Regions from separate parts of the Spiribacter aquaticus genome, predicted to be linked through region 4. Evidence: predicted binding sites of a transcription regulator. Region 4 holds the regulator's gene; each other region holds the start of a gene.
What was found. The regulator sigma-54, encoded in region 4, starts transcription at its own class of promoters, with help from an activator protein. The targets are predictions, from matches to a motif close to TGGCANGNTNCNTGCTT.
Positions count from the first base shown of each region.

Region 1: exaC (acetaldehyde dehydrogenase ExaC) is a predicted target of sigma-54. The motif match lies at 5,682-5,698, and genes of this name have one in related genera.
Region 2: FPL11_RS02770 (putative urea ABC transporter substrate-binding protein) is a predicted target of sigma-54. The motif match lies at 5,032-5,048, and genes of this name have one in related genera.
Region 3: urtA (urea ABC transporter substrate-binding protein) is a predicted target of sigma-54. The motif match lies at 5,799-5,815, and genes of this name have one in related genera.

Region 1 covers NZ_VMKP01000002.1:307,941-315,693, forward strand. The annotation lists gene FPL11_RS04865 (cell division protein ZipA) at 1-89, opposite strand, end outside; gene smc (chromosome segregation protein SMC) at 144-3,629, opposite strand; gene FPL11_RS04875 (sigma-54-dependent Fis family transcriptional regulator) at 3,670-5,544, opposite strand; gene exaC (acetaldehyde dehydrogenase ExaC) at 5,754-7,274, shown strand; gene FPL11_RS04885 (DUF779 domain-containing protein) at 7,338-7,709, shown strand; gene FPL11_RS04890 (pyridoxal phosphate-dependent aminotransferase) at 7,688-7,753, opposite strand, start outside.
Region 2 covers NZ_VMKP01000001.1:551,173-558,925, reverse strand. The annotation lists gene tkt (transketolase) at 1-1,357, opposite strand, end outside; gene metK (methionine adenosyltransferase) at 1,490-2,650, shown strand; S-adenosyl-L-homocysteine riboswitch at 2,670-2,753, shown strand; gene ahcY (adenosylhomocysteinase) at 2,771-4,183, shown strand; gene FPL11_RS02775 (16S rRNA (uracil(1498)-N(3))-methyltransferase) at 4,149-4,907, shown strand; guanidine-I (ykkC/yxkD leader) riboswitch at 5,117-5,218, shown strand; gene FPL11_RS02770 (putative urea ABC transporter substrate-binding protein) at 5,270-6,358, shown strand; gene FPL11_RS02765 (ABC transporter permease) at 6,426-7,247, shown strand; gene FPL11_RS02760 (ABC transporter ATP-binding protein) at 7,244-7,753, shown strand, end outside.
Region 3 covers NZ_VMKP01000004.1:144,148-151,900, reverse strand. The annotation lists gene FPL11_RS09580 (asparaginase) at 1-240, opposite strand, end outside; gene FPL11_RS09575 (hypothetical protein) at 420-725, shown strand; gene FPL11_RS09570 (urease accessory protein UreD) at 726-1,565, shown strand; gene FPL11_RS09565 (urease subunit gamma) at 1,575-1,910, shown strand; gene FPL11_RS09560 (urease subunit beta) at 1,907-2,215, shown strand; gene ureC (urease subunit alpha) at 2,212-3,915, shown strand; gene ureE (urease accessory protein UreE) at 3,925-4,377, shown strand; gene FPL11_RS09545 (urease accessory protein UreF) at 4,313-5,050, shown strand; gene ureG (urease accessory protein UreG) at 5,080-5,706, shown strand; gene urtA (urea ABC transporter substrate-binding protein) at 5,870-7,186, shown strand; gene urtB (urea ABC transporter permease subunit UrtB) at 7,239-7,753, shown strand, end outside.
Region 4 covers NZ_VMKP01000003.1:135,870-143,622, reverse strand. The annotation lists gene FPL11_RS07170 (KpsF/GutQ family sugar-phosphate isomerase) at 1-101, shown strand, start outside; gene lptC (LPS export ABC transporter periplasmic protein LptC) at 102-659, shown strand; gene lptA (lipopolysaccharide transport periplasmic protein LptA) at 643-1,161, shown strand; gene lptB (LPS export ABC transporter ATP-binding protein) at 1,167-1,898, shown strand; gene FPL11_RS07150 (RNA polymerase factor sigma-54) at 1,960-3,429, shown strand; gene hpf (ribosome hibernation-promoting factor, HPF/YfiA family) at 3,453-3,779, shown strand; gene FPL11_RS07140 (PTS sugar transporter subunit IIA) at 3,785-4,261, shown strand; gene FPL11_RS07135 (HPr kinase/phosphorylase) at 4,258-4,728, shown strand; gene rapZ (RNase adapter RapZ) at 4,719-5,567, shown strand; gene FPL11_RS07125 (PTS sugar transporter subunit IIA) at 5,564-5,992, shown strand; gene FPL11_RS07120 (HPr family phosphocarrier protein) at 5,979-6,266, shown strand; gene mgtE (magnesium transporter) at 6,286-7,641, shown strand; tRNA gene FPL11_RS07110 (tRNA-Met) at 7,648-7,724, opposite strand.

The DNA.
Region 1 (7,753 bases), on a different contig from region 4:
CGGCGCCAGTCCTGGAGGCGGGTGTAGCCATAGACGCCGGCGATGATCACAACGCCAAGGCCCAGAAGAATCCAGCGCAGTTCGTTCATTCCCAGTTCCGTTCCCCCATCTCCCTGTCAGGTTGCAACGCCACCTGTCTCAACTCAAGTCTCGCCGGCGGTCATTTCCACGGCCGCCTCGACGTCCACGGCCACCAGCCGCGAGACCCCCGGTTCCGCCATTGTCACCCCGGCCAGGTGGCTGGCTGCCTCCATGGTGGCCTTATTGTGCGTGATCACGATGAATTGGACGCGATCCGACAGGCTGCGCAGCAGATCGCAGAAACGCCCCACATTTGCTTCATCCAATGGGGCATCGACCTCATCGAGCATGCAGAACGGGGCGGGGTTGAGCTCGAAGATGGCGAACACCAGCGCCACCGCCGCCAGCGCCTTTTCGCCCCCGGAGAGCAGATGGATGTTGCTGATGCGCTTGCCGGGCGGTCGGGCCATCAGGGTGACGCCGGTCTCGAGCAGATCCGCTTCAGTCATCTCGAGATAGGCCTCGCCGCCGCCGAACAGCGTCGGGAAAAGCCGCTGCAGCCCGGCGTTGACCTCGTCAAACGTGGCCCGGAAACGGCTTCGCGTCTCGCGGTCAATGCGCTGAATGGCGTTCTCCAGCGTCTCGAGGGCGGCGCTCAGGTCGGCCTGCTGGTCGTCTAGATAGGTCTTGCGCTCGGCCAGCGTGGCCTGCTCGTCAATGGCCGCGAGATTGATCGCCCCCAGTGCATCAATGGCCGCGGCAAGGCGCTCGAGCTCGGCGATGTAGGCCGATTCATCGGCGTCCTCAGGTAACGCTCCGGCGATGGCGTCGCCGTCCACCGGCAGCGCGGCAAACTGCTCACGCCGGTCGGCAAGCCGTGCCTCCACCTCAACCTCGCGGTGGCGCAGGCCATCGCGGGTCTCACGTCGCTCGCGCACCGCCTGCTCCGCCAGCGATCGCTCGGTGTCGAGCTGGCGCAGCATGGCGGCCTGATCATCAAGACGCCGACGGGCACCCTCGAGGGCGCTCTCACGCTCGGCCCGACGGCTCAGTAGCGACTGCCGCTCATTCGCCCGGGTGGCGTCCGGGTCACCCAGGGCGTCGATGGTGGCCTGCAGTTCATCGGCGCGTTGCTGCAACTCGCTGGCCTGGGCGGCCAACCGGGCGATGGCCTGATCCCGTGACTGCCGCGCGGTCTCGGCCCGCTCCAGACGCAGGGCGACCGCCTGGCGCTGATCGCGGGCCGCCGCGGCCGCCGCCCGGGCGCGCTCCAGGCCCGCCCGGGCGGTGTCCAGCGCTTCATCCAGGGGGATCCGTCGATCACGGGCGGACTGCACCTGAATCCGGGCGGCGTCGCGCTCGGCCACGGCCCGGTCGATGGCCGCGCGGGCCTCATCCCGCGACTCGGTGAGCTCCGTGCGCTCGCGCATCAGCCGTTGGCGCTGCTCAGCCTGTGCCCGCTGCTGATCGATGGCCGCCTGTTGTCGGGCGCGTGCCGCGGCGAGTGCCTGGTCCAGGCTCTGACGAGCCTCCACCGCCCGCTGCCGGTCGGCCTTTGCGTCGGCGCTGCGCGCATCGGTGGCCTCCCGCCGGCTCATGAGATCATCCAGGGCATGCCGCGCCCCAGCAATCTCGGCGGTGACGGCCTCGATGGCCCGGCTCCGCGCCACCACGCCGGCTTCCGGATCGGTCGCGGTGGCGCGCAGACGCCGCCAGCCATGGCCATACCAGGCCCCATCCGCGGTCATCACCGACTCGCCCGGCGCAAGGCGGCTCAGCCAGCCGCGCGCCTCGGCCCGGCTATCCGCCGTCCGGATACGGGCCAGCAGATCGGTCACCGCGGCCGGACCCGCCACCTTCGCGGCCAGCGAATCGGGCGGGGCGTCGGCCCCGGGTACGGCACTGAAGAGCATCACCTCGCCGGCCTGGGGCGTGTCCGGGTCGGCGTCGCCGGCCTCCACGGCCTCCAGCGCGCGCTCCAGGGCCCACTCCACCGCCATATCCCAGCCAGGCGCCACGGCAAGCTGATCCCCCAGGCGCCGATGTCCTTCAAGCCCCTGGGCCTGCAGCCAGCGGGCCATTTCGTCATGCCGGCCCAGGGCCTCGTCCTGGAGGGTCTGCAGCGATTCGCGCCGGGCTTCGCAGGCGTTCAGCCGCGAGCGCTGCTCATCGATCCGGGCATCCAGCGACTGGCGCTCCTCGGCCGCCGCGGCCAGCTGCGTATCGGCCGCCGCAATACGGGCGTCCAGCGGTTCACGATCGGCCACCAGCGCCTCGATATCGGCACGGTCGGTGGCGTCGGCGGAAGCGTCCTCGCCCGCCTGCAGATCGAGTTCCTCGGCAATGCGCGCCAGACGCCGGTCCTGATCGGCGACGCGGGCCTCGAGCTGATCGATCCGGGTCTGCTCGAGCTGCATCCGGCGCTCGGCCTCGGCGTGTTCCTGCCCCACCGCATCGCGTTGCTCGCGGGCTTCATCGAGGCGGGCGCCCGCCGTGGCAACGGTCTGCTCGGCCTCCGCGAGGGCCTGGTCAGCGGCGGCGAGCGCCGGCGTTTCGGTGTCGATGGTCGCCGTCAGCGTCTGACGTTCATCGCGGTCGTCACTGAGGGCACGGTCGTTCTCAGCGATAGCGGCCCGTGTCTGCTCAAGGGCCTGGCGGCTCTGGCTGAGCGTCTCCTGGTCGTGGCGGATACGCTGCTCGAGGGCGGCCAGCGTCGATCCGAGTTCGTAGTACTCGGCCTGCACGGCATTCAGGTGATCACTCGCCGCGGTCTGTTCGGCGCGCACCGATTCCATCCCGCGCTCGCAGCGCCGCTGTTCCGCCAGGCGTGCCTCGAGGGCGGTCTCGGCATCGGCTCGCTGGGTCTGCAGATCGGCCTGTTCAGCCTCGAGCTGGCGGATACGCAGCAGGGTCAGCTCGGCATGACACTGACGCTCATCGGCCTTCAACTGGCGGTAGCGCTCGGCCGTCCGGGCCTGATCATTGAGCCGGTCGAGCTGGCGGGCGACCTCGGCGCGCATGTCATCGAGCCGCTCGAGGTTCTCGCGGGTGTCGCGGATCCGCCGCTCGGTCTCGCGGCGCCGTTCCTTGTACAGGCTGATCCCGGCGGCCTCTTCGAGGTAGCCGCGGAGTGCCTCGGGGCGCGCCTCGATCAGTCGCGAGATGGTGCCCTGCTCGATGATCGAGTAGCTGCGGGGCCCGAGCCCGGTCCCCAGGAAGACATCGGTGATATCGCGACGCCGACAGCGGCTGCCGTTGAGAAAATAGGCCGATTGCCCGTCGCGGTTGACCTGACGGCGGATGGCGATTTCGCTGAAACCGGCGTACTGCCCGCCCAGTGAACCGTCGGCATTGTCGAACACCAGCTCGATGCTGGCCTGCCCCACGGGTTTGCGGCTGCCGGATCCACTGAAGATGACATCGGCCATCGAGCCGCCACGCAGATGCTTGGCCGACCGCTCGCCCATGACCCAGCGCACGGCATCGATGATGTTGGACTTGCCACAGCCGTTGGGGCCGACGATGGCGGTGATGCCCGAGCCCAGCGGGACCGGCGTCGTGTCGACGAAGGATTTGAAACCGCTCAGGCGGATTTTACTGAGCCGCATCCACGCGGGCGTCCCTGTTGCCGTGCAGCATTCAAGATACTCATTTTCCCCGGGAGGAGGAACCAATGCGCCGGTAGAGGGTGCTGCGACTGATGCCCAGCGTCTGCGCGGCGCGACTGACGTTACCGCCGTGCTCCGCCAGTGCCGCCTGAATATGGCGTTGCTCCACGGCTCGAAGGTCGGTATCCGGACAGGCCTCAGCCGACATGTTTCCGACGTCCGTCTCCAGGATGACATCAGGCAGGTCCGCCCGTGTCACCGGCGCGCCCGGTCGGCGTAACGCCAGCGCCGTCTGCATGACGCTGTGCAGCTGACGCAGATTGCCGGGCCATGAATAGGCGAGAAGCCGCGCGCGGGCATCCGGCGAAAGCCTCGCCATGGGATCCTCCTCGGCCAGAAGCCGGTCGATCAGCGGCTCACGATCGCTGCGCCGGCGAAGCGGCGGCAATTCGATCCGCAGTCCGCACAGCCGGTAGTAAAGGTCGGCGCGAAACGCACCGGCCTTGACCCGGGCTGCCAGATCGCAATGAGTGGCGCTGACCAACGCAAAGTCCACCGCCCGGGGCTGACCGCCACCCACCGGCAGGACGGTGCGCTCCTGGAGGACCCGCAGCAGTCGGGTCTGAAGCGCGACCGGCATGTCGCCGATCTCGTCGAGGAAGAGTGTTCCGCCATTGGCTTCGGCGATGCGACCGTCGGCACCGCGCGGGTTTGCACCGGTAAACGCCCCCGGGGCATAACCAAACAGTTCGGCCTCGGCAAGGCTCTCGGGGATTGCCGCGCAGTTGACGGCGACGATCGGCCCGTTCGCCCGCGGCCCCGCCGCATGGAGGGCCCGCACCACCCATTCCTTGCCGGTGCCGGTCTCGCCCTCGATCAGAAGGGGGATATTACGGACGAAGACACGATGGGCACGACGGAGTGTATCCGCCACTGCGTCATCCCCGGCGTGCAACCGCTCGAACGTCGTGCCATCGGACAGCGCAGCCGCCGGCGTCGAACCGTGGATGCGCGACGGCGGCGCGACCAGTCGCAGGCAGGTCATGATCCCACTGAGAGTCCGCCGCAGCGGCATCGATTCGTCACTGCGCAGCAAGCCCTCGAACGTCTCCTCAAAAAGCCCTTCGAAGCGCTCGCCCACGCAGTCGTCACCGAAGTAGCTGCGCGCCACCTCGTTCAGGGCCAATACCCGTCCATCACCATCGAGCGCGAGAATCCCCTCGCTGAGGGTGCCCAGCAGCTCCGGCCGCGCATGGAGATGAAGGTGAAAGCTGTCGGCGAACTCCGCCGTGAGCCAGCGGTTTTCGATCATTCGTGCGCCCATCCGCACCAGCCCCAGGGCATGGATCTGACGGGCCGACTGATCCCCGGAGACATCCAGCAGGCCAATCACGGTCCCCGCCGTGTCACGGATCGGCGCCGCCGCACAGGTCAGGAACGTATTGCACTGCAGATAATGCTCGGGGCCGTGGACCGACGCTGGACCGGCCTGTGCCAGCGCGAGGCCGATGGCGTTGGTCCCGCGCACCGGCTCGCCCCAGCATGCACCCGGCGCCAGTGCAACGCGCTGACTGCGGGCATGGAAATGCGGGTCACCGTGGCGCTCGAGGATCGTGCCGTGCGCATCGCAGAGCAATACGGCACTGTTGCTGCCGCTGATCTGGTGATACAGGTTTTCGATTTCCGGCAGCGCCAGCGCGATCAGCGACTCGTTGTCGGCCCGGGCCGCCCGCAACGCCGCCGCATCAAAAACGGCATCAGCCGCCTGTTGCCGCGGTGAGAGCCCGGCCGCCGCCACCCGCTGCCAGGAGGCCGCCACCCCATCCGCCACACCGGCCGGCGTGCGCTCACCCGCCAACAGCTGACGCCGCGCGCCGGCAAGCCGGGCGCGATCGTTAAACGGCCGCTCGTCCATCGCCCTCCTCCTCTGTCGCAGTCCGCGACAGACTGTTCTAAAACGGCACACCGGCCACCCGTCTCTAGCGGACAGGTTGAACAGCACGATCGCCCAGTCCCGGGCGCGACGCAAGCGCCGGGCGCGCAGCCATCAATTGGCGCGGATCTTGCTGGGTGCCTGGTGCGGGCACGCATCGCGTCCCGACCCATAAAAACGGAGGAGAGACCATGATCTACGCCAATCCCGGCAGCACGAACGCCATCGTCCATTTCAAAAGCGAATATCAGAATTTCATCGGCGGCGACTGGCTGGCCCCGCTCGACGGCGAGTACTTCGATAATCCCACACCGGTCACCGGGCAGACCTTCTGCCGCATTCCGCGCTCCAAGGCAGCCGACGTCGAAAAGGCGCTGGATGCAGCCCACGCGGCAAAGGCGGCCTGGGGCAGGACGGCGGTGGCCGAGCGCGCCGTCATTCTGAACACCATCGCCGATCGCATGGAGGCCAACCTCGAGGCGCTTGCCGTGGCGGAGACCTGGGAGAATGGCAAGCCGGTCCGGGAAACGCTGGCGGCCGATCTGCCGCTCGCGATCGATCACTTCCGTTATTTCGCCGGCGTCATCCGTGCCCAGGAGGGATCACTCGGCGAGCTCGATGACGACACGGTGTCCTATCAGATCCATGAACCCCTCGGTGTGGTCGGTCAGATCATTCCCTGGAATTTCCCGATCCTGATGGCCACGTGGAAGCTGGCGCCGGCGCTGGCGGCCGGCAACTGTGTGGTACTCAAACCCGCCGAACAGACACCGGCCAGCATTCTGATGCTCACCGAGCTGATCGCCGACCTGCTGCCGGCCGGTGTGCTCAATATCGTCAACGGCTTCGGCGCCGAGGCGGGCAAGGCGCTTGCCTCGAACCCGCGGATCAGCAAGGTGGCCTTCACCGGAGAGACCACCACCGGGCGACTGATCATGCAGTACGCATCGGAAAACCTGATTCCGGTCACGCTGGAGCTGGGCGGTAAGTCACCCAACGTGTTTTTTGATGACTGCTTTGCCGCCAATGACGGCTTCCGGGAGAAAACCCTCGAGGGGTTCGCGATGTTCGCCCTCAATCAGGGTGAGGTCTGCACCTGCCCGTCACGGGCACTGGTGCAGCGCTCGTTCTATGGCGACTTCATGGATGCTGCGCTTGACCGGGTGGCCCGCATTAAAACGGGCAATCCGCTTGATACCGAGACGATGGTGGGCGCGCAGGCATCGCGCGATCAGCTGGAAAAAATCATGGCCTATCTGGATATCGGCCGGCAGGAGGGTGCCAGAGTCCTCGCCGGCGGTGAGAGTCTGGACCTGGGCGGCGAACTGAGCGGTGGCTACTACGTTCAGCCCACCGTCTTCGAGGGCGACAATCGCATGCGCGTCTTCCAGGAAGAGATTTTTGGCCCGGTGGTCTCGGTCACCGGCTTTGACGATCGGGATGACGCCCTGAGTATCGCCAATGACACGCTGTACGGGCTCGGCGCGGGCCTGTGGACGCGCAACGTCAACACGGCCTATCGCATGGGCCGCGGCATTCAGGCCGGCCGTGTCTGGACCAATTGCTATCACCTCTACCCCGCGCACGCGGCGTTTGGTGGCTACAAGCAGTCAGGCTTCGGTCGCGAAAACCACCTCATGATGCTCGCGCACTACCAGCAGACCAAAAACCTGCTGGTGAGTTACAGCGAGTCCCCCATGGGACTGTTCTAGGCGGGCGGACAACGCCGGGCGGGCGGGTCACGCCCGCCCGGTGCTGCGGACGAGGAGACGAAAATGAGCACGAATGAAATGGGCGTTGTGGCGACACCTGCGGCAGAGGCACTGATCGCCGAGCTGCAGCGGCGCCACGGGCCATTGCTGTTTCACCAATCCGGCGGTTGCTGTGACGGGAGTGCACCCATGTGCTATCCCCGCGACGAATTCAGGGTGGGCGCGCGCGATGTCCATCTTGGCGACATCGGCGGACAGCCCTTTTACATCGGCGGCGACCAGTATGCGCTCTGGGCGCACACCCGATTGATCATCGACGTGATCGAGGGGCGTGGCTCCGGATTCTCACTGGAAGCGCCCGAGGGCAAACGCTTCCTGACCCGGTCTGAACTGTGCAGCGTACCTCCGCGGGATCAGCCACCGGCGGCCAGATAGCGCTGGATGCGACTCACCGCCGTTGCCAGTCGGTCGGTGTCGGT
Region 2 (7,753 bases), on a different contig from region 4:
CCATCAGCGCCGCCATGCGCACCGCGTTACGGGCATAATCGGAGAACACCAGGAACGTCCCGGCGTAGGGGATGAGCCCGCCATGCAGCGCCATGCCATTCATGATCGCGGTCATGCCGAACTCGCGCACCCCGTAGAACAGGTAATTGCCGCCCGGGTCCTCGGCGCTCACCGCCGAGCAGTCCTTCCACCAGGTGTTGTTTGAGCCGGTGAGATCGGCGGAGCCACCGGTGAGCTCGGGTAGATGCGGGCCAAAGCCATTGAGCACCGCCTGCGAGTGCTTGCGGCTGGCATCGTCGCCGCCCTCGGCCTGGGCCTTCTCGATGAAGGCCTGGGCGTGCGCGGCGAAGGTCGAGGGTAGCTCGCCGGCCATCCGGCGCTCGAAATCGGCGGCCAGTTCGGGATGCGCTTCGCGGTAGGCGGCCAGCGTCTGGCGCCACTGCGCCTCGGCGGCGTTGCCGCGGGCGCGGGCGTCCCAGCGGTCGTAGACGCTGTCGGGGATCTCGAAGGGCGGGTGATCCCAGCCCAGGAACTCCCGACTGGCCTGGATCTCGTCATCGCCCAGGGGCGCACCGTGCACACCGTGGGTGCCACAGACATTGGGGGCACCGAAACCAATGGTGGTCTTGGCACAGATCAGCGACGGCCGGTCGGTGACCGTGCGGGCGGTCTCGATGGCGGCGCGCACCGCCTCGGCATCATGGCCGTCCACCGCTTCGACCACATGCCAGCCGTAGGCACGGAACCGCGCCGGGGTGTCGTCGGTGAACCACTGCCGCACCTTGCCGTCGATGGAGATCCCGTTGTCGTCGTACACCGCCACCAGCTTACCCAGCCCCAGCGTGCCGGCCAGCGAGCAGGCTTCGTGGGAGATCCCCTCCATCAGGCAGCCGTCGCCGAGGAAGCAGTAGGTGAAGTGGTCCACCAGCGGATGACCGGGCCGATTGAACTGCCCTGCGAGGATGTGCTCGGCCAGCGCCATGCCTACCGCATTGGCCAGCCCCTGCCCCAGCGGGCCGGTGGTGGTCTCAACGCCCGGGGTGTCGCCCACCTCGGGATGGCCGGGCGTGCCCGAGTCGAGCTGGCGGAACTGCCGCAGCGCCTCCATGGGGACGTCATAGCCGGTCAGGTGCAGCAGCGAGTAGACCAGCATCGACCCGTGGCCGTTGGACATCACGAACCGGTCGCGGTTGGGCCAGTGCGGGTTGGCGGGGTTGTGCCGCAGGAAATCGTTCCATAGCACTTCGGCGATGTCGGCCATGCCCATCGGGGCGCCGGGATGCCCCGACTGGGCGGCCTGGACGGCGTCCATGGACAGGGCGCGGATGGCGTTCGCGAGCTCGCGGCGGGTGGTCATGGGGCGGAGTCTCCGGCGCAGGGGCGGTGGATGAAAGGCATCAATTCTCCAGAACTTCCCGCACGCAGGCAACCGACGGTACACTCTGGCGCTAATACGCGTGTCATCGTCACAGGGAGCCAACGGCCAAGCATGGGCAGTCAGTACCTCTTCACGTCGGAATCGGTCTCGGAAGGCCATCCCGACAAGGTCGCCGATCAGATCTCCGACGCCATTCTCGACGCCATCCTCGCGGATGACCCCTCAGCGCGCGTCGCCTGCGAGACCCTGGTCAAGACCGGGATGGTCATTGTCGCCGGCGAGATCACCACGTCGGCCTGGATCGATCTCGAGGATCTGGTCCGCCAGCGCATCACCGAAATCGGCTACAACAACGCCGATGTCGGGTTCGATGGCGCCACCTGCGCGGTGCTCAACGCCATCGGCAAGCAGAGCCCCGACATCAACCAGGGCGTCGACCGCGCCTCGCCCGAGGAACAGGGCGCCGGCGACCAGGGCATGATGTTCGGCTATGCCTGCCGCGAGACCGATGTCCTCATGCCCGCCCCGATCACCTACGCCCACCGGTTGGTCAAGCGCCACAGCGACATCCGCCGTAACGGCGTGCTGCCGTGGCTGCGGCCCGATGCCAAGTCCCAGGTGAGCTTTGTCTATGAGCAGGGCCGGCCCGTGGCGGTGGACACTATCGTGCTGTCGAGCCAGCACGATGAGACGGTCTCGGCGGCGGACCTGCGCGAGGCGATCATGGAAGAGATCATCCGCCCGGTGATCCCGGCGGAGTGGATCAGTGACCGGACGCGGTTTTTCATCAACCCCACCGGCCAGTTCGTGATCGGCGGGCCGGTCGGCGACTGCGGCCTCACCGGGCGCAAGATCATCGTCGACACCTATGGCGGCATGGCCCGGCACGGCGGCGGTGCCTTTTCGGGCAAGGACCCGTCCAAGGTGGACCGCTCGGCGGCCTACGCCTGCCGGTACGTGGCCAAGAACATCGTCGCCGCCGGCCTGGCCGAGAAATGCGAGATCCAGGTGGCCTACGCCATTGGCGTCGCCGAGCCGATGTCGATTTTCATCGACACCTTCGGCACCGGGCGGATTGCCGAAGACCGGCTGGTGGAACTCGTGCGGGCGCACTTCGATCTACGCCCCTATGGCATCCTGCGGATGCTTGATCTGGTACGGCCGATCTATCAGCCCACCGCCAGCTTCGGCCACTTCGGCCGCGAAGAGGACACATTCACCTGGGAGCGGACCGACCGGGCCGAGGGCCTGCGGGAAGCGGCCGGGCTGTAACAACCAATTTCACGACCCGGGCATCGAGGAGCGCTGCACCGCACCGTCTGACGGCGCGGGAGGCTCGATGCCAGCGGTCCAATACCAACGGCGCTCAACCGCAACCCATGGAGTCAAGCCATGAACGCTGTCGTTGAGACGAAGCTTTCCGGATCGATCATCAAGGACCCGTCACTGGCCCCCTTCGGCCGTCGGGAAATGGATATCGCCGAAACCGAAATGCCCGGCCTGATCGCCCTGCGCGAGAAGTATGCCGGCGAACAGCCCCTCAAGGGTGCCCGTGTGGCGGGATCCATCCACATGACCATCCAGACCGCGGTGCTCATCGAGACCCTCGAGGCCCTCGGTGCCGAGTGTCGCTGGGCAAGCTGCAACATCTACTCCACCCAGGATCATGCCGCCGCCGCCATCGCCGAGAGCGGCACCCCGGTGTTCGCCTACAAGGGCGAGTCGCTGGAGGAGTACTGGGAGTTCACCCATCGGATCCTCGAGTGGCCCAATGCCGAGCCCAACATGATCCTCGATGACGGTGGCGATGCCACGCTGGCCGTCACGCTGGGGGCGCGGGCCGAACAGGACCCGTCGCTGCTCGATCACCCGGACAGTGACGAGGAGCGCGCCCTGTTCGCGGCGATCCGCCGGCGGCTGAAGGACAACCCCGGCTTCTATGCGCGCACCCAGGCGGCCATCCGCGGTGTCACCGAGGAGACCACCACCGGTGCCAAGCGCCTCTACGAGATGCAGCAGACCGGCGAGCTGCCCTTCCCGGCCATGAACGTCAACGACTCGGTCACCAAGACCAAGTTCGACAACCTCTATGGCTGCCGCGAGTCGCTGGTGGACGGCCTCAAGCGTGCCACCGACGTCATGATCGCCGGCAAGATCGCGGTCGTGGCGGGTTACGGCGATGTCGGCAAGGGCTGCGCGCAGAGCCTCAAGGCCCTGGGCGCCAGTGTCTGGGTCACCGAGATCGATCCGATCTGCGCCCTGCAGGCGGCCATGGAAGGCTATCGCGTGGTGACCATGGAAGAGGCCGCCGACAAGGCCGATATCTTCTGTAGCGCCACCGGCAACTACAACGTGATCAACCATGACCACATGAAGGTCATGAAAAACGAGGCCATCGTCTGCAACATCGGCCATTTCGACAACGAAATCGATGTGGCCGGCCTGCGCCAGTACGAGTGGGAGAACATCAAGCCGCAGGTGGATCACGTGATCTTCCCCGACGGCAAGAAGATCATCCTGCTGGCCGAAGGGCGCCTCATGAACCTGGGCTGCGCCACCGGGCATCCGAGCTTTGTGATGTCGGCGAGCTTCACCAACCAGGTGCTCGCGCAGATGGCGCTGTTCAACAACGACGGCAGCTACGAGAAAAAGGTCTACGTCCTGCCGAAGGACCTGGACGAGGAAGTCGCCCGTCTGCATCTGGATAAGATCGGCGCTCAGCTGAGCACGCTGCGCGAGGATCAGGCCCAGTACATCGGGGTCACCGTCGATGGGCCGTTCAAGCCCGAGCACTATCGCTACTGATCCCGCGACCCGCCTGCATGTGACAGGCATCCCGCCGGTCGGAGAGGTCATCGACCTCCCCGACACGGCGGTCCGACATATACAGGCCCGTCGACTGCGAAGCGGTGACGGGCTTGTGCTTTTTGATGGCAGCGGCGGCGAATACACCGCCCGCATCGAAGTGCTGGAAAAGCGCCGGGCGCAGGCACGGATCGAGGCCTTCTCGGCCCGCGAGGCCGAGGCACCGGTGGGCGTCACCCTCCTGCAGGGCATCAGCAAGGGCGAGCGCATGGATTACTCCATGCAGAAGGCCGCCGAGCTGGGCGCGGCACGCATCATCCCGGTCATCAGCGCGCGCTGCGTGGTCCGGCTTGACGCTGAGCGCTGGGCGAAAAAACAGCGCCACTGGCAGGCCGTGGTGGTGGCGGCCTGCGAGCAGTGCGGCCGCAATCGCATTCCAGCGGTGGAAAAACCCTGCGCGCTGGACGAGGCCCTGGCCACCGTGGCCGGCCTGCCCGGCGTTATCTTTGACACCGAGGGTGACCGCGCCGCGCAGGACCTCGAACCCACCGCCGAGCTGGCGACCCTGATCGGCCCCGAAGGCGGGCTGGCGCCGGACGAAATCCAGCGCGTCGCCGACCTCGGCTGGCACCGCATCCGCCTGGGCCCGCGCATACTGCGCAGCGATACCGCCCCGGTCGCCGCGCTCGCGGTCATCCAGACGGTCATCGGCGATCTGGGGTAGCGCCCCTTCATGGTGCTGACCGACCCGTTGCTGAACCAATGCAGTGCAAACCCACCGACCGCCGGCGCGTCGCTCGACACGCTCCATCGGTGCCCGAGCTGCCCGCAAGGCAGCGGCAGGAAACTGGCATGGATATTGCAAGGCAATAATCGGGTACACGGGACCCTCGGCGGATTCGCCTCGGGCGATCAGCCGCTACAATCAGGTCACCAATAGGACGCTAGGGTTCCGATCCGCTCTGCGGGTGTCTGGTCCGAGAGCATCCGACCTCTCCGGAAGGGGTTACACGGCGGGACAAAAGCCCGGGAGATTCGTTGAGAGGCTCCCGTGTGACATCCCGACCAACCTCATAGGAGACGGTCATGAAACGTCCAAACCGCACCCGTTCCACCGCCCGGCGCGTTGCCGGCGCCGGCCTGCTTGCCGCCATGCTCGCCCTGCCCGGGCTCGCCAGCGCCCAGGAAAAGGACAGCTTCCGCATTGCCTGGAGCATCTACGTGGGCTGGATGCCCTGGAGCTATGGCGACAGCGCCGGCATTGTCGACAAGTGGGCCAATCGCTACGACATCGAAATCGACGTCGTCCAGATCAACGACTACATCGAGTCCATCAACCTCTACACCGCCGGCGAGTTTGACGGCGTCACCATCACCAACATGGATGCCCTCGCCATCCCGGCGGCAAGCGGCGTTGACACCACCCTGCCAATCATCGGCGACTTCTCGAACGGTAACGACGGTGTCGTGCTCAAGGACACCGATGAGCTGACCGACATCGAGGGCCAGCGCGTCAATCTGGTCGAGCTGTCGGTCTCGCACTACCTGCTAGCCCGTGCCCTCGAATCAGTCGGCATGAGCGAGCGGGACGTCACCGTCGTCAACACCTCGGATGCGGACATCGTCGGTACCTTCTCGACGCCCGACGTCACCGCCGCGGTGACCTGGAACCCCCAGCTGAGTGAACTGCGGGCCATGCCAGAGGCCAACGTGGTGTTCGACTCCTCGGATATCCCCGGCGAGATCATCGACACGCTGGCACTCAACACCGAGGTGCTCGAAGCCAACCCCGAGCTGGGCAAGGCCCTGACCGGTGCCTGGTACGAGATCATGGCGCGGATGTCCGGCGACGATGAGACCGGCGTCGATGCCCGCACCCGCATGGCCGAGGCCGCAGGCACCGACCTGGCGGGCTACGAGGCACAGCTGGCCAGCACCCAGATGTTCTACGACGCCGCCGACGCGGTGGAATTCGTGACCAGCGACCAGCCCGAGGCAACCATGGACAACGTCCGTCAGTTCGCCTACGACCGGGGTCTGCTGGGTGCGACCGCCACCAGCCCCGACTTCGTCGGCATCGAGTTCACGGACGGATCGGTGCTGGGCTCGGAGGACAACGTCAAGCTGCGCTTTACCAGCGAGTACATGGAGATGGCTGCCGAGGACGCCCTGTAACGCGTCCCGCCCCGTCCGGGGGTGTCATGGGCACCCCCGGGGCTTTCCGCCCGCGCAGGTCATACCGATGAAGCGACTGATCAACCAACGTCCGGGCCGAGCCATGGGCGGTCTGCTGATGCTACTGCCGTTCGTGCTGGTGGTTGTCGCCTATATGGCGGCCTCAATGGCCCGCCTGGCCGATAATCCGGACGACAAACTACTGCCCTCCCTGATGACGATGGCCGACTCGTTCGCGCGGCTGGCCACCGAGCCGTCGCGGCGTACCGGCGAGATCCTGCTGTGGGCGGACACCGCCGCCAGCCTCAAACGACTGCTGGCAGGGGTGGCGATCAGCATGGTGGCGGCGATCATCATCGGCACCACCACCGGTCTGATCCCTTACCTGCGACGCACCCTCTCACCGTTCATCGCCGCGCTCGCGATGATCCCGCCACTGACCATCCTGCCGATCCTGTTCATCGCGTTCGGCGTGGGGGAGCTCTCGAAGATCATGCTGATCGTGTTCGGGATCCTGCCGTTCATGATGCGTGACATCCAGCAGCGGGTGGAGGAAATCCCCGACGAGCAGCTGGTCAAGGCGCAGACACTGGGGGGCTCGACCTGGCAGATACTGCTGCGGGTCACCATCCCGCAGACGCTACCCCGCCTGTTCGATGCCACGCGGCTTGCCCTCGGCGCCGCCTGGCTGTTTCTGATCGCCTCCGAGGCAATCGCCGCCGAACAGGGGCTCGGCTATCGGATCTTTCTGGTCCGGCGCTACCTCGACATGCAGACCATCATCCCTTATGTGGCCTGGATCACGCTGCTGGCGTTCTCGCTCGACTGGTCGCTGCGCCGGCTCACGGCGTGGCTGTTTCCCTGGTATGTCGCGGGGCGGTCGGCATGAGCACGATCGAAGCCAGAGCCCTGTGGAAAACCTACGGTCAGGATGTCGTGCTGGAGGATATCCACCTGCGGGTTGAGACCGGCGAGTTCGTGACCGTGGTCGGCGCCTCGGGCTGCGGCAAGAGCACGTTCCTGCGCATGCTGCTTGGCGCCGAGTCGCCCAGCCGCGGCCAGTTGCTGCTGGATGGTGCGCCCATGGCCGCCGAGCCCGGTCCCGACCGCGGCGTGGTGTTTCAGAAGTATTCGGTGTTCCCGCACCTCACGGCGATCGCCAATGTGCTGATCGCCGAAGAGATGGAGAAGGCCCCGGCGCTGGGGCGGCTGTTTGGCCGCGCCCGGCAGGAGGCCGTGGCACGGGCCCGGGACATGCTGGGGCGCGTGGGGCTCGCGGACGCCGCCGATAAATACGCCAGCGAACTGTCGGGTGGTATGCAGCAGCGCCTCGCCATTGCCCAGGCGCTGATGAAAAACCCGCGCATCCTGCTGCTCGACGAGCCCTTCGGCGCC
Region 3 (7,753 bases), on a different contig from region 4:
GTCGGTGGAGGGATCCGCGAGCCGTGTCTCGCAACGCTCGGCGATCCGGCACAGGTCCTCGCCATTGATGGCGTTGCTGGGCTTTTGCAGCAGCGACTCGGTGTGCACGGCGGGGCCGGCATCAAGGCCGGCATCGATGGCGTCAAGCAGCGCCTCGGCGGGCAGCGCGCCGGCGACATTACGGCCACTGGTGCCGGGCGTGCTGGCGATGGTGCCGCCGGTGGTCAACAGATGGATCATGGGGCAGGCCGCTCCTTGAGTCAGTCGATTTGCATCAATTTGGTGCCAAATGAGCCGGTTTGGTGCAAAAAACTGCACCGGTGGTGATTCCTGTGCGAGTTTCTGCCCCGATCTGATGCTTGGCAAGCGAATTGCATAGTGCGAGGCGTTACTCAATCACCACGATCAGGGAGCCAAGCATGCATCGGAATCCACTCGTCGTCTGCCTTGCCGGGCTGCTCGCCAGCCCGGCGACGTGGGCCCACAGCGCTGAGCAGACCGGCCACGGCCTGATGTTCTTCCACTGGCACATCGCCGACACCGGCCACGTGCTGGGCATGTCCCCGGCCATGCTCGGAGTGGGCGCGTTGCTGCTGGCCATCGTCGCAGTGGTGGGCAGTGTCCGGTTCCGGCACGCCCGTCGTGCGCCGGCGGCGTTGTCGCTGGCCGGTACCGCGGCCGCGTTCGCCTTGATTGGCACCGGGCTGATCGCAGGCGCCGTTTAAATGGCGGCGGTGGCACCGGCAGCCCCCGATCCAGGATGGCGGGCGCGACTCGATCTCGCCTTCGTGCCCACCCCCGCACGCACCGTGCTGGCGCGGCGGCGCCATGAGGGGCCGTTGCGGGTGCAGCGAAGCTTTCACCCCGAGGGCGCCCCCTGCCATAGCTATGTCCTGCATCCCCCCGGTGGTGTGGTGGGGGGTGATCGGATCAGCCTCGACGCCGATGTCCGGGAGGGGGCATGGGCCCTGTTGACGACGCCCGGTGCCACCAAGTTCTACCGCAGTCTGGGCCGCACGGCGACGCTGCGCCAGAACCTGCGCGTCGCCCCCGGGGCGACACTGGAGTGGCTGCCCCAGGAGCAGATCGTGTTCTCGGGGGCGATCGTCGAGGCATTGACCCGTATTGATCTGGGTGCTGACAGCCGCTGCTTTGCCTGGGAGCTGAACTGCCTGGGCCGTCCGGCCGGCGGGCTGCCGTTCGAGTCGGGATCGCTCCGCCAGCGTCTCGAGGTCTGGCGCGAGGGACGGCCGGTGCTGCTGGAACATGCCCGTATCGAGGGCGGTAGCCGCGCGGTGGACGCGCCCTGGGGCCTCAACGGCCAGCCGGCCTTCGCCACCCTGGTGGCTGGCCCGGCGGATGCCGATGCACTGACGGCGGCGCGCGGGGTGTTGGCCGCAATGCCGGGCGAGGCCTCGGCGACCCGACTGGAGGATCTGCTGGTCGTGCGCTGGCGGGGGGCGGGCGCGCTTGAGGGATATGCCCTGCGCGAGCGCCTCTGGGCGGCGTTGCGCCCCTTGTTGATGGGGCGGCCGATGTGTCGGCCCCGAATCTGGAATACCTGAGGAGGACGCATGCAACTCACGCCGAGAGAAAAGGACAAGCTGATGCTCGCCACCGCCGCGATGGTCGCCGAGCGGCGTCTGCATCGGGGGGTTCGACTGAACTACCCGGAATCGATGGCCTACATCGCCAACGCCATCGTCGAGGGCGCGCGCGATGGCCGCAGCGTGGCGGAACTGATGAGCGAGGGGACGCAGCTGCTGAGCCGCGAGCAGGTCATGCCCGGCATCCCGGAAATGCTCAGCGAGGTCCAGGTCGAGGCGACTTTCCCCGACGGGACCAAGCTGGTGACGATTCACGACCCCATTGCTGAAGCGGCCGATGACGGCCAGGCGGTGTCATCATGATTCCCGGCGAGGTGATCACGGCGGCCGGCGAGATCGCCCTCAACGCGGGGCGGGAGACACTGACCGTCCGAGTGGCGAACGCCGGTGACCGGCCGATCCAGGTCGGATCCCACTACCATTTCCACGAAGTCAATCCCGCGCTGGAGTTTGATCGCGACGCCGCGCTCGGCTACCGGCTCAACATCCCGGCCGGCACCGCCGTGCGGTTTGAGCCGGGGCAGTCCCGCGAGGTCGAGCTGGTGGCCTACGCCGGTGATCGCGCGATCTATGGCTTTCGCGCCGCAGTCATGGGGGAGTTGGAATGACCTCGATTGAGCGATCGGCCTATGCCGAGATGTATGGCCCGACCACCGGCGATCGCGTCCGGCTGGGGGATACCGAGCTGTTCGTCGAAGTCGAGCGGGATCTGACCTGCTACGGCGATGAAGTGAAGTTCGGGGGCGGCAAGGTCATCCGCGACGGCATGGGCCAGAGTCAGCGTGATAATGAAACCGCCGTCGATCTGATCATCACCAACGCCCTGATCATTGACTACACCGGTGTCTATAAAGCTGACATCGGGGTCCGTGACGGCCGGATCGCGGGCATCGGCAAGGCCGGCAATCCCGATACCCAGCCCCACGTCGATATCGTGATCGGCCCCGGCACTGAGGTGCTCGCCGCCGAGGGCAGCATCGTGACGGCCGGGGGCATTGATGCGCATATCCACTTCGTCTGCCCACAGCAGATTGAAGAGGCGCTGATGTCAGGCGTGACCACCATGCTGGGCGGCGGCACCGGTCCGGCGACCGGTACCAACGCCACCACCTGTACGCCGGGCGCGTGGAATATCCACCGGATGCTGCAGGCCGCCGAGGCCTTCCCGATGAATCTCGGTTTCATGGGCAAGGGCAACGCGAGCCTGCCCGACTCGTTGCATGAGCAGATGCAGGCCGGGGCGATGGGGCTCAAGCTGCATGAGGACTGGGGGACGACGCCGGCGGCGATCGATAACGCGCTCGACATCGCTGAGGAGTACGACGTCCAGGTGGCCATTCATACCGATACCCTGAACGAGTCCGGGTTCGTCGAGGACACCCTCGCCGCGTTCAGGGGACGGACCATTCACACCTATCACACCGAAGGCGCGGGCGGCGGCCACGCCCCCGACATCATCCGCGCCTGCGGGCAGTCCAACGTTCTGCCGTCGTCCACCAATCCGACGCGCCCGTACACCCGCAACACCATCGATGAGCATCTGGACATGCTCATGGTCTGCCATCATCTCGACCCGGCCATCCCCGAGGATGTCGCCTTTGCGGAATCGCGGATCCGGCGCGAGACCATCGCCGCCGAGGACATCTTCCACGACCGCGGTGCGTTCTCGATGATCGCGTCCGACTCGCAGGCCATGGGTCGGGTCGGCGAGGTGATCACCCGCACCTGGCAGACCGCCCACAAGATGAAGGTGCAGTTCGGGCCACTTGCCGAGGACAACGATCGGCATGACAACCTGCGGGCCCGGCGTTACGTCGCCAAATACACCATCAACCCGGCGATCGCACACGGGATCGCCCACGAGGTGGGATCGCTGGAGGTGGGCAAGCTGGCCGATCTGGTGCTCTGGAAGCCCGCTTTCTTCGGCGCCAAGCCGGGCACGATCGTCAAGGGCGGCATGATCGCCGCCGCACCGATGGGTGATCCCAACGGGTCGATCCCCACGCCGCAGCCGGTGCATTACCGGGGCATGTTCGGCGCCCATGGCGGGGCGGTGGCCGAGACCGCGGTGACTTTCTGTTCCCAGGCCGCGATCGAAGCGGGCATCGGCGGGCGACTGGACCTGAACAAGCGCCTGGTGGCGGTCAAGGACTGCCGCGACGTGGGGAAGGCCGATATGAAGCTCAATGACTGGCAGCCCGAGGTCAGTGTCGACCCGCAGACCTACGAGGTCCGCGCCGATGGCGAGCTGCTGACCTGCGAAGCGGCGGTGGAGCTGCCGCTTGCACAGCGCTATTTCCTTTTCTGAGGGGCTGTCATGGAGACACTGACACAACGGCTCGGGGCCCTCGCGGCGGATCAGGATGTGGTCGGCACGCTGGTCCTGACCATCGAGCAACGTGAGCGCTCGCGGTTTCGGGCCATGCTGGGTAACGGCGAGGTCATCGGCGTGATCCTCGAGCGCGGGGGCGCGGCCCTGCGCGCGGGTGATGGACTGGCTGACGACAGCGGCCGGGTCTACCGCGTCGAGGCCGCGCCCGAGCCGGTGAGCACGGTGCGCTCGGACGATCCGCTGGTGCTGCTGCGGGCCGCCTATCATCTGGGCAATCGGCATACGCCATTGGAAGTGGCCAAGGGCTACCTGCGCTACCGCCATGACCATGTGCTCGATGAGATGGTGCGCGGGCTGGGCGCTGAGCCCACTCATGAAACCGCCCCTTTCCAACCCGAGTCCGGTGCCTACGCCGGCGGTGGTCACCATCATGGTTGATGGCACCGATGCCCGAACGCTGCGGCTGTGGCAGCTGCTGAGCCCGACGCTGCCGGTAGGCGCCTACGCCTACTCGGCCGGTCTGGAGACCGCCATTGAGCAGGGCTGGGTGGGCGACGAGGCGTCTCTGGTCGATTGGGTTGGCGGTCAGTTGCAGAGCGGGATCGGGGCGCTTGATCTGCCGGTACTGGCGCGTCTGCAGGCCGCCTGGCAGCGCGATGACCGCCCGGCGGTCGAGGTCTGGACCAGTCGTCTGCTCGCGGCCCGGGAAACCGCTGAGCTGCGCGCCGAGGATATTCACATCGGTCGGGCACTGATGCGGCTGCTCGGTGAGTTCGGCATCAGCGAGGCGCTCACTTTCGACCGCGACCGCGATGTCACCTGGGCCACCGCCTTCGCCCTGGCCACCGCGCGCTGGGCCATCGGCATGGATCAGGCCGCCCTCGGCTATGCCTGGGCCTGGTCCGAGAATCAGGTGGCCGCGGCGGTCAAGCTCGTTCCCCTGGGGCAGAGCGCCGGTCAGCGTGCGCTGCTTCGTATCGCGGACGCCATCCCCGGGGCCGTCGACAACGCCGCTGCCCTCGATGATGAATCCATTGGTGCCACCACCCCGGGCGTCAGCCTGGCCAGCGGCTGGCACGAGGTCCAGTACTCACGGCTGTTTCGCAGCTGAACGATCACAATTCCGGAGGATGCCCCGTCATGACAGATAACCCCACTCCGCTGCGCGTCGGTATCGGTGGACCGGTCGGATCCGGCAAGACCGCCCTCACGCTGGCGCTGTGCCGGGCGCTTCGCGAGCGCCTGTCGCTTGCCGTGGTGACCAATGATATCTACACCCGCGAGGATGCCGAGTTTCTCTCGCGCCACGAGGCACTGCCCAGCGGGCGCATCGTCGGCGTTGAAACGGGTGGGTGTCCGCATACCGCCATCCGCGAGGATGCCTCGATGAATCTCACCGCGGTCGCCGATCTGCAGGCGCGCTTCGGTGATCTCGATGTGGTGTTCATTGAAAGTGGTGGCGACAACCTCTCGGCCACATTCTCGCCGGAACTCTCCGATCTGACCCTGTACGTCATCGATGTCTCGGCCGGCGACAAGATCCCGCGCAAGGGCGGCCCCGGCATCACACGCTCTGACCTGCTGGTCATCAACAAGACCGACCTCGCGCCGCAGGTGGGGGCGTCGCTCGACGTGATGGCCCGTGACAGCCGCATGATGCGCGGCGAGGCCCCGTTCCAGCTTGCGAGCATCGCCGCCGGAGAAGGCGTTGAGGGCATCATTGAATTCATCCTGCGGGAGGGCATGCTGGCGCGCTCGGTGGCCTAGCGTGCACTACGAGCGTGAATCGCCGGTCGCGCCCGCACCAGTGTGGCGCATGCGACACCGGTTGACGCCTGCCGGGCGGTAGCCCGAACAGCTGGCACGTTAATTGCTATCCAGTGAACAGGCCGATGGTCGGCCTGGTGATTCACTTCAAAGGAGTTCACGCATGTACGCAAAGAAGCGACTGCATAACGGCATGGCAAGTACGCTTGCCGCTGGCGTTCTGGCGCTTGGCCTGGGAGGCAACAGCGCACTGGCCCAGGAGGAGGATCCGATCAAGGTCGGCATCCTGCATTCACTGTCCGGCACGATGGCGATCAGTGAGACGGCCCTCAAGGAAACCGTCGAGATGCTCATCGAGCAGCAGAACGAGAACGGCGGCCTGCTTGGCCGCGAAATCGAACCGGTGGTCGTGGACCCGGCCTCGGACTGGCCGCGATTCGCCGAGCAGGCAAGGCAGCTGCTGGCGGACGACGAGGTTGACGTGGTGTTCGGCACCTGGACATCGGTCTCGCGAAAGTCCGTCCTGCCGGTGTTCGAAGAGCTCAACGGGCTGCTCTTCTACCCGGTGCAGTATGAGGGCGAGGAATCCTCCGAGAATGTGTTCTATCTGGGGGCCTCACCCAACCAGCAGGCCATTCCGGCGGTTGATTACCTGATGGATGAACTGGACGTGGAGCGCTTCGCGCTGCTGGGGACCGACTATGTCTATCCCCGCACGACCAACAAGATCCTCGAGCAGTACCTCATGGATAACGGGGTGGCCGAGGAAGACATCATGATCAACTACACGCCGTTCGGGCATTCCGACTGGCAGAGCATCGTCTCGGATGTGCGCGACTTCGGGGGCCAGGGTGAGAAGACCGCCATCGTCTCGACCATCAACGGTGACGCCAACGTCCCGTTCTACACCGAGCTGGCCAACCAGGGCGTTTCCGCCTCGGATATTCCGGTGGTGGCCTTTTCGGTGGGTGAGCAGGAGCTTGCCGGGATCGACACCGAACCGCTGGTCGGTCACATGTCCGCCTGGAACTACTTCATGAGCGCGCCGACCACGGAGAACGTCGAGTTCATCCAGGCGTGGCACGAGTTCAAGGATGATACCTCGGCGGTCACCAACGATCCGATGGAGGCCCATTACATCGGCTTCAACATGTGGGTCGAGGCCGTGCGCCGGGCCGGTACAACCGACGTTGAAGCGGTGCAGGACGCGATCATCGGCGTGACCGTCCCCAATCTCACCGGCGGCTACGCCACCATGATGCCCAACCACCACATCACCAAGCCGGTGATGATCGGTGAGATCCAGCCTGATGGGCAGTTCTCGGTGGTATGGGAAACCAACGGCGAAGTGGCCGGTGATGCCTGGTCGGACTATCTCCCCGAGAGCAGCGACATCATCGCCAGCTGGCGGGCACCGTTGGTCTGCGGCAATTACAACGTCGAGACCGGCGTGTGTTCAGGTCAGGACTACGGCGACTGACCATGGCGACGCTGCCCCGCCGCCGGTGGGGCAGCGCCTTGAGGGATCATTCATGAAACGCTTTGCCCGATGCATGCTGGTCAGTCTGCTCATGGCCCTGGGTCTGACGGCGTCGCCCGCCGGAGCGGCGGATGACGAGGCGCTGGTCTCGAGTCTGCGCCAGCTCAATGAGGGAAGTTTTGATGACAAGGCAGCGGCGGTCCGCACGATTGCCGAGAGTGGCCACCCGCGGGCAGTGCCCGTGCTGCAGGCCCTTCTCGACAGCCGGCTGTACTTTCGGATCGGGGGTGGCGAGATCGTCATCGCCGACAGCCTTGATTCGGGATTCGCGGTGACCGATCCGCTCAGTGGCGAGCGGGTCGGCGAAGCCTCGCAGTACGAAATCCGCCGGGTGAGCATCAACAACGCAGTTCGCACCGAAGCGCGCAAGATGCTGGCGCTGGCGGGACTCTCCAGCCCCGATCGCCAGGCGCGTAGCGAAGCGGTCGAGCGCCTGCTGGAATCCCCCGATCCGGCGATTGCCGAGCGCATGGAGGGCCTCGTGGCGGAAGAGCCCGTCGATGCGAT
Region 4 (7,753 bases):
TGGAGCGGCACAGCATCAACGGCCTGCTGGTCAATGACGCGGAAGGCCGGCTCACGGGCGCGTTGAACATGCACGATCTGCTGCGTGGCGGCGTGGTCTGAATGCGCCGCCGAGTGGTCATGCTGCTGGCGCTGGCCCTGGCCGCCCTGCTCGGCTGGCGGCTGTTTGGCGCGGGTGGCGACCCGGATGCGGTCAGGACGGTGACGGACCCCCGCCTGGATGCCTATGCCCGCACGGTTACACTGACCACCACCAATGCGGACGGCGCGATCAGCTGGCGGGTACGATCACCCGACGCGCGCCACAACCCGCGGGAAGGCAGCTGGCGCCTCGTCTCCCCGGACTGGCGGGTGGAGACGGATCGGGGCCCGCCCTGGCGGGGCCGCTCGAACCATGGCTGGATCGGTGATGACGACACCCGTGCCCGGCTGCGCGGCGATGTCGTGATGACGCGCCAGACCGCCGAGGGTCGGACCCGGCTGACCACCCAGCGACTGGATGCAAGAATCCCCGAGCGTTACGCCGAGACGGATCAGCCCGTCACAATGACCCGCCCCGGGCTGCGGGTGGATGCCGTCGGCGCACGGGTATGGTTTGCGCAGGAGCGCCTTGAACTGCTGGATGATGTAGAGGGAGTGTACGATGCGGCTTCACCCTGAGCGACTCTGGATCGGCGCCCTGCTGGCGCTTGTGGTGGCAGTGCCGGTCGCGCATGGCCAGGACGGCGATGGGGCGTCCGCCCCGCCACCGGTGGAGCTGGTGGCCGACCGCGCCGAGGTTGACGAGGCCGAGGGCATCAGCGTGTATCGCGGCGACGTCGTGCTGACGCGCGGCACCCTGCGCATCACCGGCGACGTCATGCGGGTATTCAGCAATGGCGCGGGCGAGCTCGAGCAGGTGACCGTGGATGGCACCCCGGCCACCTATCGCGAGACCGTGGCGGATGCCGCCCCGCGACGGGCCGAGGCACCGCGGATGGAATACTTCGTCGCCGGCCCCGAGCGGCTGATCCTCAAACAGGGCGGACGCCTCTGGCAGGGCGACAACACAGTCACCGGACGCACCGTCACGCATTACCCCGAAACCGCCCGTACCGTTGCCGAGAGCGGCGCTGACGACGACGAGCGCGTCAATGTCAGCGTCAACCCTGCGACGGACTGACCGGCATGGCGCGCAACCAGCTCGAGGCCCGCGGGCTGTCAAAAACCTATCGCGGACGCTCAGTGGTGGATGGGGTCTCCATCGGCCTGCAGAGTGGGGAGATCGTCGGTCTGCTGGGCCCGAATGGAGCCGGCAAGACCACCAGCTTTTACATGATTGTCGGCCTGATCCGGGCGGACGCCGGGGTCATCCGGCTGGATGGCGATGACATTGGCAGCCTCCCCATGCATGCCCGGGCGCGGCGCGGGATCGGCTACCTGCCGCAGGAGGCATCGGTGTTCCGGCGGCTGTCGGTGCTCGACAACCTGCTCGCCGTGCTCGAGACCCGTGACGGGCTGTCACGCCAGGCACGGCTTGAGCAGGCGGAGGCACTAATGGAGGAGTTCGGCATCGGGCATCTGCGTGACCAGGCCGGGATCAGCCTGTCGGGCGGCGAGCGACGGCGCGTTGAGATTGCCCGGGCGCTGGCAGCCGATCCGCGCTTCATCCTGCTGGACGAGCCCTTCGCCGGCGTTGATCCGATCTCGGTGGGCGACATCAAGGGCATCGTCCGACACCTGGCGGAGCGCGGTATCGGCGTACTGATCACCGATCACAACGTCCGCGAGACGCTGGCCCTGGTCGACCGTGCCAGCATCCTCAACGCCGGCCGGGTGATCGCCGACGGGACCCCCGGCATGATACTCGACAACGCCGAGGTGCGGGCGGTCTACCTGGGCGAGGACTTCCACCTGTGAGACTGGCGGGCGCCGGACAGCCGGCGTTACGCTATCCAGACCAATTCGCACGCGGGGAACAATGAAGCAGTCGCTTGAACTTCGGGCCAGTCAACAGCTCACCATGACGCCCCAGCTGCAGCAGGCGATCCGGCTGCTGCAGCTGCCGGCGGCCGAGCTGGCGCTCGAGATCCGCGAAGCGCTCGAGTCCAACGTCATGCTCGAGCCCGAAGACGACACCGATCACGCCGTCGCAGCCGCCGCGCCCGAGGGGACGACGCCGGCCACCCCCGATCCGTCGGAAGAGCGTCTGGGCTCGAACGCCACCGACGCCACCGAGCTGGGCGAGGGCATGGCGGTCTCCGAGCACTGGGATGACACCGGTCATAACGGGCCAGCGGGCGCCACGGCGGAAGGCGACGGCGGCAGCGACTTTCTCGATCGCCAGGCGGCCCCCGCCGATTCGCTGCGCGATCACCTGCAGTGGCAGGTCGATCTGTCCAGCCTGGGCGCGACCGACCGCCAGATCGCCGCCGCACTGATCGACGCCCTGGACGAGCGCGGGCATCTGGCCGAGCCGGTCAGCGAATTGCGGTCCGCCCTCGACGCCGATGTCGACGCCGACATCGACGAGGACGACATCAACGCCGTCCTCACGATCCTCCAGCACATGGACCCGATCGGCATCGGCGCCCGTGACGCCCGCGAGGCACTGCAGATCCAGATCGACGCCATGCCGCCGGACACGCCCGGGCGCCAGACCGCCCGCCAGGCCATTGAAGCCGACTGGTCACTGTTCAGCCCGGGCCGGCAGGTCGCGCTGCGCGAGCACCTGAAGGTCGACCAGGAACAGCTGGACCTGGCCCTGTCGCTGATCCGCCGACTCGACCCCCATCCCGGATCGCGATTCGGCGAAACCCGCACCGATTACGTCGTCCCCGACTGTCGGGTGCGGCGGGTCAACGGCCGCTGGCAGGTCGAGATCAACCCCGAGGCTTCGCCCCGGGTGCGCATCAACGACTACTACGCGAGCCTGATCCGGCGGGGCGACAGCAGCCGTGACAACAGCCTCCTGCGCGATCACCTGCAGGAGGCACGCTGGCTGATCAAAAGCCTGGAGTCGCGGCGCGACACGCTGCAGCGCGTGGCCGAATGCGTCGTCGAGCGCCAGCAGGCGTTTCTGGAGTATGGTGAAGAGTCGATGCAGCCACTGGTGCTGCGCGATGTCGCCGAGGCCATCGACATGCATGAATCGACCGTATCGCGGATCACCTCGCGGAAATACATCCTCACGCCCCAGGGGACGCTGGAGTTCAAGCATTTTTTCTCGAGCCATGTCCCGACGGCCGACGGCGGTGAGTGCTCGGCGACGGCCATTCGCGCGCGCATCCGCCGGCAGGTGGCGGCAGAGGATCCGGCCAGGCCACTCAGCGATTCACGGCTGACCGAGACGCTGCGTGGGGAGGGCATTCACGTGGCGCGGCGAACCGTGGCCAAATACCGGGAAGTCATGGGGATCGCATCGTCAACCCAACGCAAACGGCTACGCTGAAGAAGAAAACATAAGGGGAAATCATGAAAATCGACATCACCGGCCATCACGTCGATGTCACCAACGCGCTGCGTGACTACGTCGACGAGAAATTCCAGCGCCTCGAGCGCCACTTTGATCATGTCGTCGACGTCCATGTGATTCTGACCGTCGAGAAAAAGACCCGTAAGGCGGAGGCCACCCTGGTGGTCAGCGGCGCCCGGCTGTTCGCCGAGTCCACCGCCAGCGAGATGTATGCCGCCATCGACCTGCTGGTCGACAAGCTGGACCGCCAGGTCGTCAAGCACAAGGAAAAGCGCAGCGACCATCATCCGGAGCAGGGACGCGTCGGCGATAATCTGGAACCCTGAGCACTATGGAGCTTACCCGACTGCTGTCGGTGACGCGCACGCAGTGCGGGGTCGACGTCACCAGCAAGAAACGCGCCCTGGAGCGCATGAGCGAGCAGCTCATGGCCGATACCCGGGCGGGCGGCGACGCCACGCGCGCCATCTTCGAGGGGTTGATCGTGCGTGAGCGTCTGGGCAGCACCGGACTGGGGCGCGGGGTGGCACTGCCCCATACCCGCAGTCCCGATATCGAGACCCCGCGTGCCGCCCTGGTCCGTCTGAATACACCCATCGCCTTCGACGCCGCCGACAGCCAGCCGGTGGATCTGCTGCTCGCCCTCCTCGTGCCTGAGCACAGCAACGATGAGCATCTGCGCATTCTCGCCCGGCTCGCGGAGCTGTTTCGCGACGAACACCTGTGCACGCGGCTGCGCCAGTGCCGCAGCGACGCCGAGCTCTACGCCACCATGACCGGCAGCGACGACGGGGCGCCCGACGCATGAGCCAGATCCCCGGGACGCTGATGCGGGTCAACGGTGTGGGCGTCCTGATTCGGGGCGAGGCGGGCATGGGCAAGAGTGACACCGCGCTGATGCTGCTGCGCGCAGGTCATCAGCTGGTGGCCGATGACGCCGTGATGGTCATACGCCGCGGTGACCGGCTGATCGGCCGGGCACCGGACGCCGGTCGCGGGCGGCTGTGCCTGCGCGGGCCGGGGATCATTGAGGCCGGGGATCACTTCGGCACCGGTGCGGTGGCCGACTGGTCACCCATCGACTGCGCCATCGAACTGACCCGGGCCCGGCGTCGGGCAAGCGCCACGGCGGACTGGCAGACCCTGACGATCCACGGCATCGGCCTGGCCCAGCTGGCGCTGTCGCCCGAGCGGCCGGTCGCGGCGATCATCGAGCTTGTGGCAGTGACCGCACCGCGGCCCTGGCGGGTCCCGGAGGCCAGCGCATGCGACTGATCATCGTCAGCGGCCTGTCCGGATCGGGCAAGAGCGTCGCCCTTGCCACCCTGGAAGACTCGGGCTTCTACTGCATCGACAACCTGCCGGTGGATCTGCTGGATGCATTCGGTCAGCACATTGCGATGAGTGGCGAGGAGGCCGACTACGCCGTGGGCATCGATGCACGCAACCAGCCCGCATCGCTGAGTCGCTTTCCCGGCATCCTCGACGCCATCGCCGCCCACGGCCTGGACACCGAAATCGTCTTTCTGGATGCGGATGACGCCACCCTGCTCAAGCGCTTCTCGGAAACCCGCCGCCGCCATCCGCTGAGCGGGCCGGATATCCCGCTGAATGAAGCGATCAAGGGGGAACGTGCCCGCCTCGTCCCGCTCCACGAGCGTGCCGATCTGACCGTGGACACCTCGCAGACCACGTTGCATGAACTGCGCCAGATCATTCGCAGCCGACTGGCCGAATCGCGCACGCATCTGTCGGTGCAGCTGGAATCATTCGGCTACAAGCACGGCACCCCCACCGACGCCGATTTCGTCTTTGACAGCCGCTGCCTGCCGAACCCGCACTGGCAGCCCGCCCTGCGGCCGATGACCGGGCGCGACCGGGCCGTGGCCGACTTCCTGGCCGACAGCCCGCTGGTCGCCCGCTATCTCAAGCAGATCCAGGGGTTCATGGATGACTGGCTGCCGGTCTTCGAGGCCGAGAACCGCAGCTATCTGACCATCGCCATCGGCTGCACGGGGGGCCAGCACCGCTCGGTCTATCTGGTCGAGGCGCTGGGTGCCCACCTGCGCGAGCACGCCACCGCCGTCACCGTGCGGCACCGGGAACTGCCATGAGCGCCGGGCTGCTGCTTGTCACCCATCCGGGAGTCGGCAAGGCCCTGCGGGAGACCGCCGAAGGGATTCTGCCGCGGCTGCCGCTGGCCATCGCCACCCTCAGCCCGGGCCCCCATGACCCGCCGGAGACCACCCTCGGTCGGGTCGAGGCGGCCGCGGCGGGCGTGGACAGTGGTGACGGGGTGCTGATCCTCACGGATGCGTTCGGCGCCACGCCGGCCAATATCGCCATCGCGGTGGCCCGCGGACAGGGCTATCCGGTGATCACCGGCGTCAATCTGCCCATGCTGCTGCGTGTGCTCAATTACCCGGAGTTATCGCTGGAGTCGCTGGCGCGTATGGCGTTGGCGGCGGCCCGTGATGGTATCCTCGAGGCCGTGGCGCCGGCCGTTGACCCGCCCGGAGCGAATCATGGCGTCGGATGAGACCCTTCACCGACGCCGCGTGCAGATCGCCAACCGGCTGGGGCTGCATGCCCGGGCAGCGGCCCGCTTCGCTGCCCTGGCCGGTGAGTATGCCGCCGAGATCCAGGTCAGCCACCAGACCCACACCGCCAACGCCAAGAGCATCATGGGCCTGATGATGCTGGCCGCCGGCCAGGGCAGCGACATTGAACTCCGCGCCCGCGGCGATGATGCGCAGGCGGCACTGGAGGCCATCGCCGCGCTGATCGCCGACGGCTTCGGCGAGGCCGACTGAGCCCGGACAGGAACATTCCATGGTCGAAGAGCGCGAGCAGAAACAGGGCCGGATCGCCGAGACGGTCACCGACCTCCTGCAGGATGGGACGGTCCCCGAGGCCCAGCGCATGCTCAACGCGCTTCATCCCTCGGAGATCGCCAATCTCCTGGAATCCTTCCCCACCGCCCAGCGCAAAGTCCTCTGGGAGCTGGTGGATGAGGAAATCGGCGGCGAAGTGCTGCTTCAGGTCAACGACGAGGTGCGCGGCGGGCTGATCCGCGAAATGGACGATCGTGAGCTCCTGGCCGCCACCTCCGGCATGGACATGGACGATCTGGCCGATTTCATGCAGGACCTGCCGAGAACGCTCACCGGCGAGATCCTGCGCTCGATGGACAACCAGAACCGTCAGCGCCTCGAGGCCGTCCTGGCCTACCCCGAGGACAGCGCCGGCGGTCTGATGAACACCGATACGGTGACCGTGCGCCCGGACGTCAGCCTCGACGTGGTTTTCCGTTACCTGCGCATGCGCGGCGAGATGCCCGAGCTGACCGATCATCTGTTCGTCGTCAGCCGCTATGATCATTTCCTGGGGATCCTGCGCGTCAGCGATCTGCTGACCCGTGACCCCGCCGGCCGGGTCGAGGACCTGCTGGATACCGAGGCCGTCGTCATCCCGGCCGAGATGTCGGATCGCGAAGTGGCACGCATGTTCGAGGACCGCGACCTGATCTCGGCGCCGGTACTCGACGGCCGCGGCCGTCTCATCGGGCGCATCACCATCGACGACGTGGTCGACGTGATCCGCGACGAGGCCGAGCAGTCCATCCTGAGCATGGCGGGTCTGGGCGAAGAAGAAGACCTGTTTGCGCCGGTCTGGTCCAGCACCCGGCGGCGGGCCGGTTGGCTGGGACTGAACCTGGTGACGGCGCTGCTGGCCGCTTATGTGATCGGTCTGTTCGAGGGCACCATCCAGGAAGTGGTGGCGCTGGCCGTGCTGATGCCGGTGGTCGCCAGCATGGGTGGCATCGCCGGCACACAGACCCTGGCGCTGGTCATCCGCGCCCTCGCGCTGGGCCAGATCGCACCGCGTAACAGTCGCGCGCTATTGCTCAAGGAACTGGGGATCGGGCTGCTCAACGGCCTGCTCTGGGCGGCGGTTCTGGCGGGTGTTGCGCTGCTGTGGTTCGGCCGGCCGACCATCGGCATCATCATCGCCGCGGCCATGACCATCAACCTGGGCACGGCGGCCGCTTCCGGCGTGCTGGTGCCCCTGGTGCTCAAGCGGTTTGGCATCGATCCGGCCCTTGCCGGCGGCGTCATTCTGACCACTGTCACCGACATCGTCGGTTTTACCGCCTTTCTGGGGCTGGCGACGCTGTTTCTGCTCTAGAGAAAGTGGTGGCTACGGGTGGATTCGAACCACCGACCCCATCATTATGAGTGATGTGCTCTAACCAGCTGAGCTACGTAGCCTGATCGGAAGACCGCAGAGTATCCGGTGA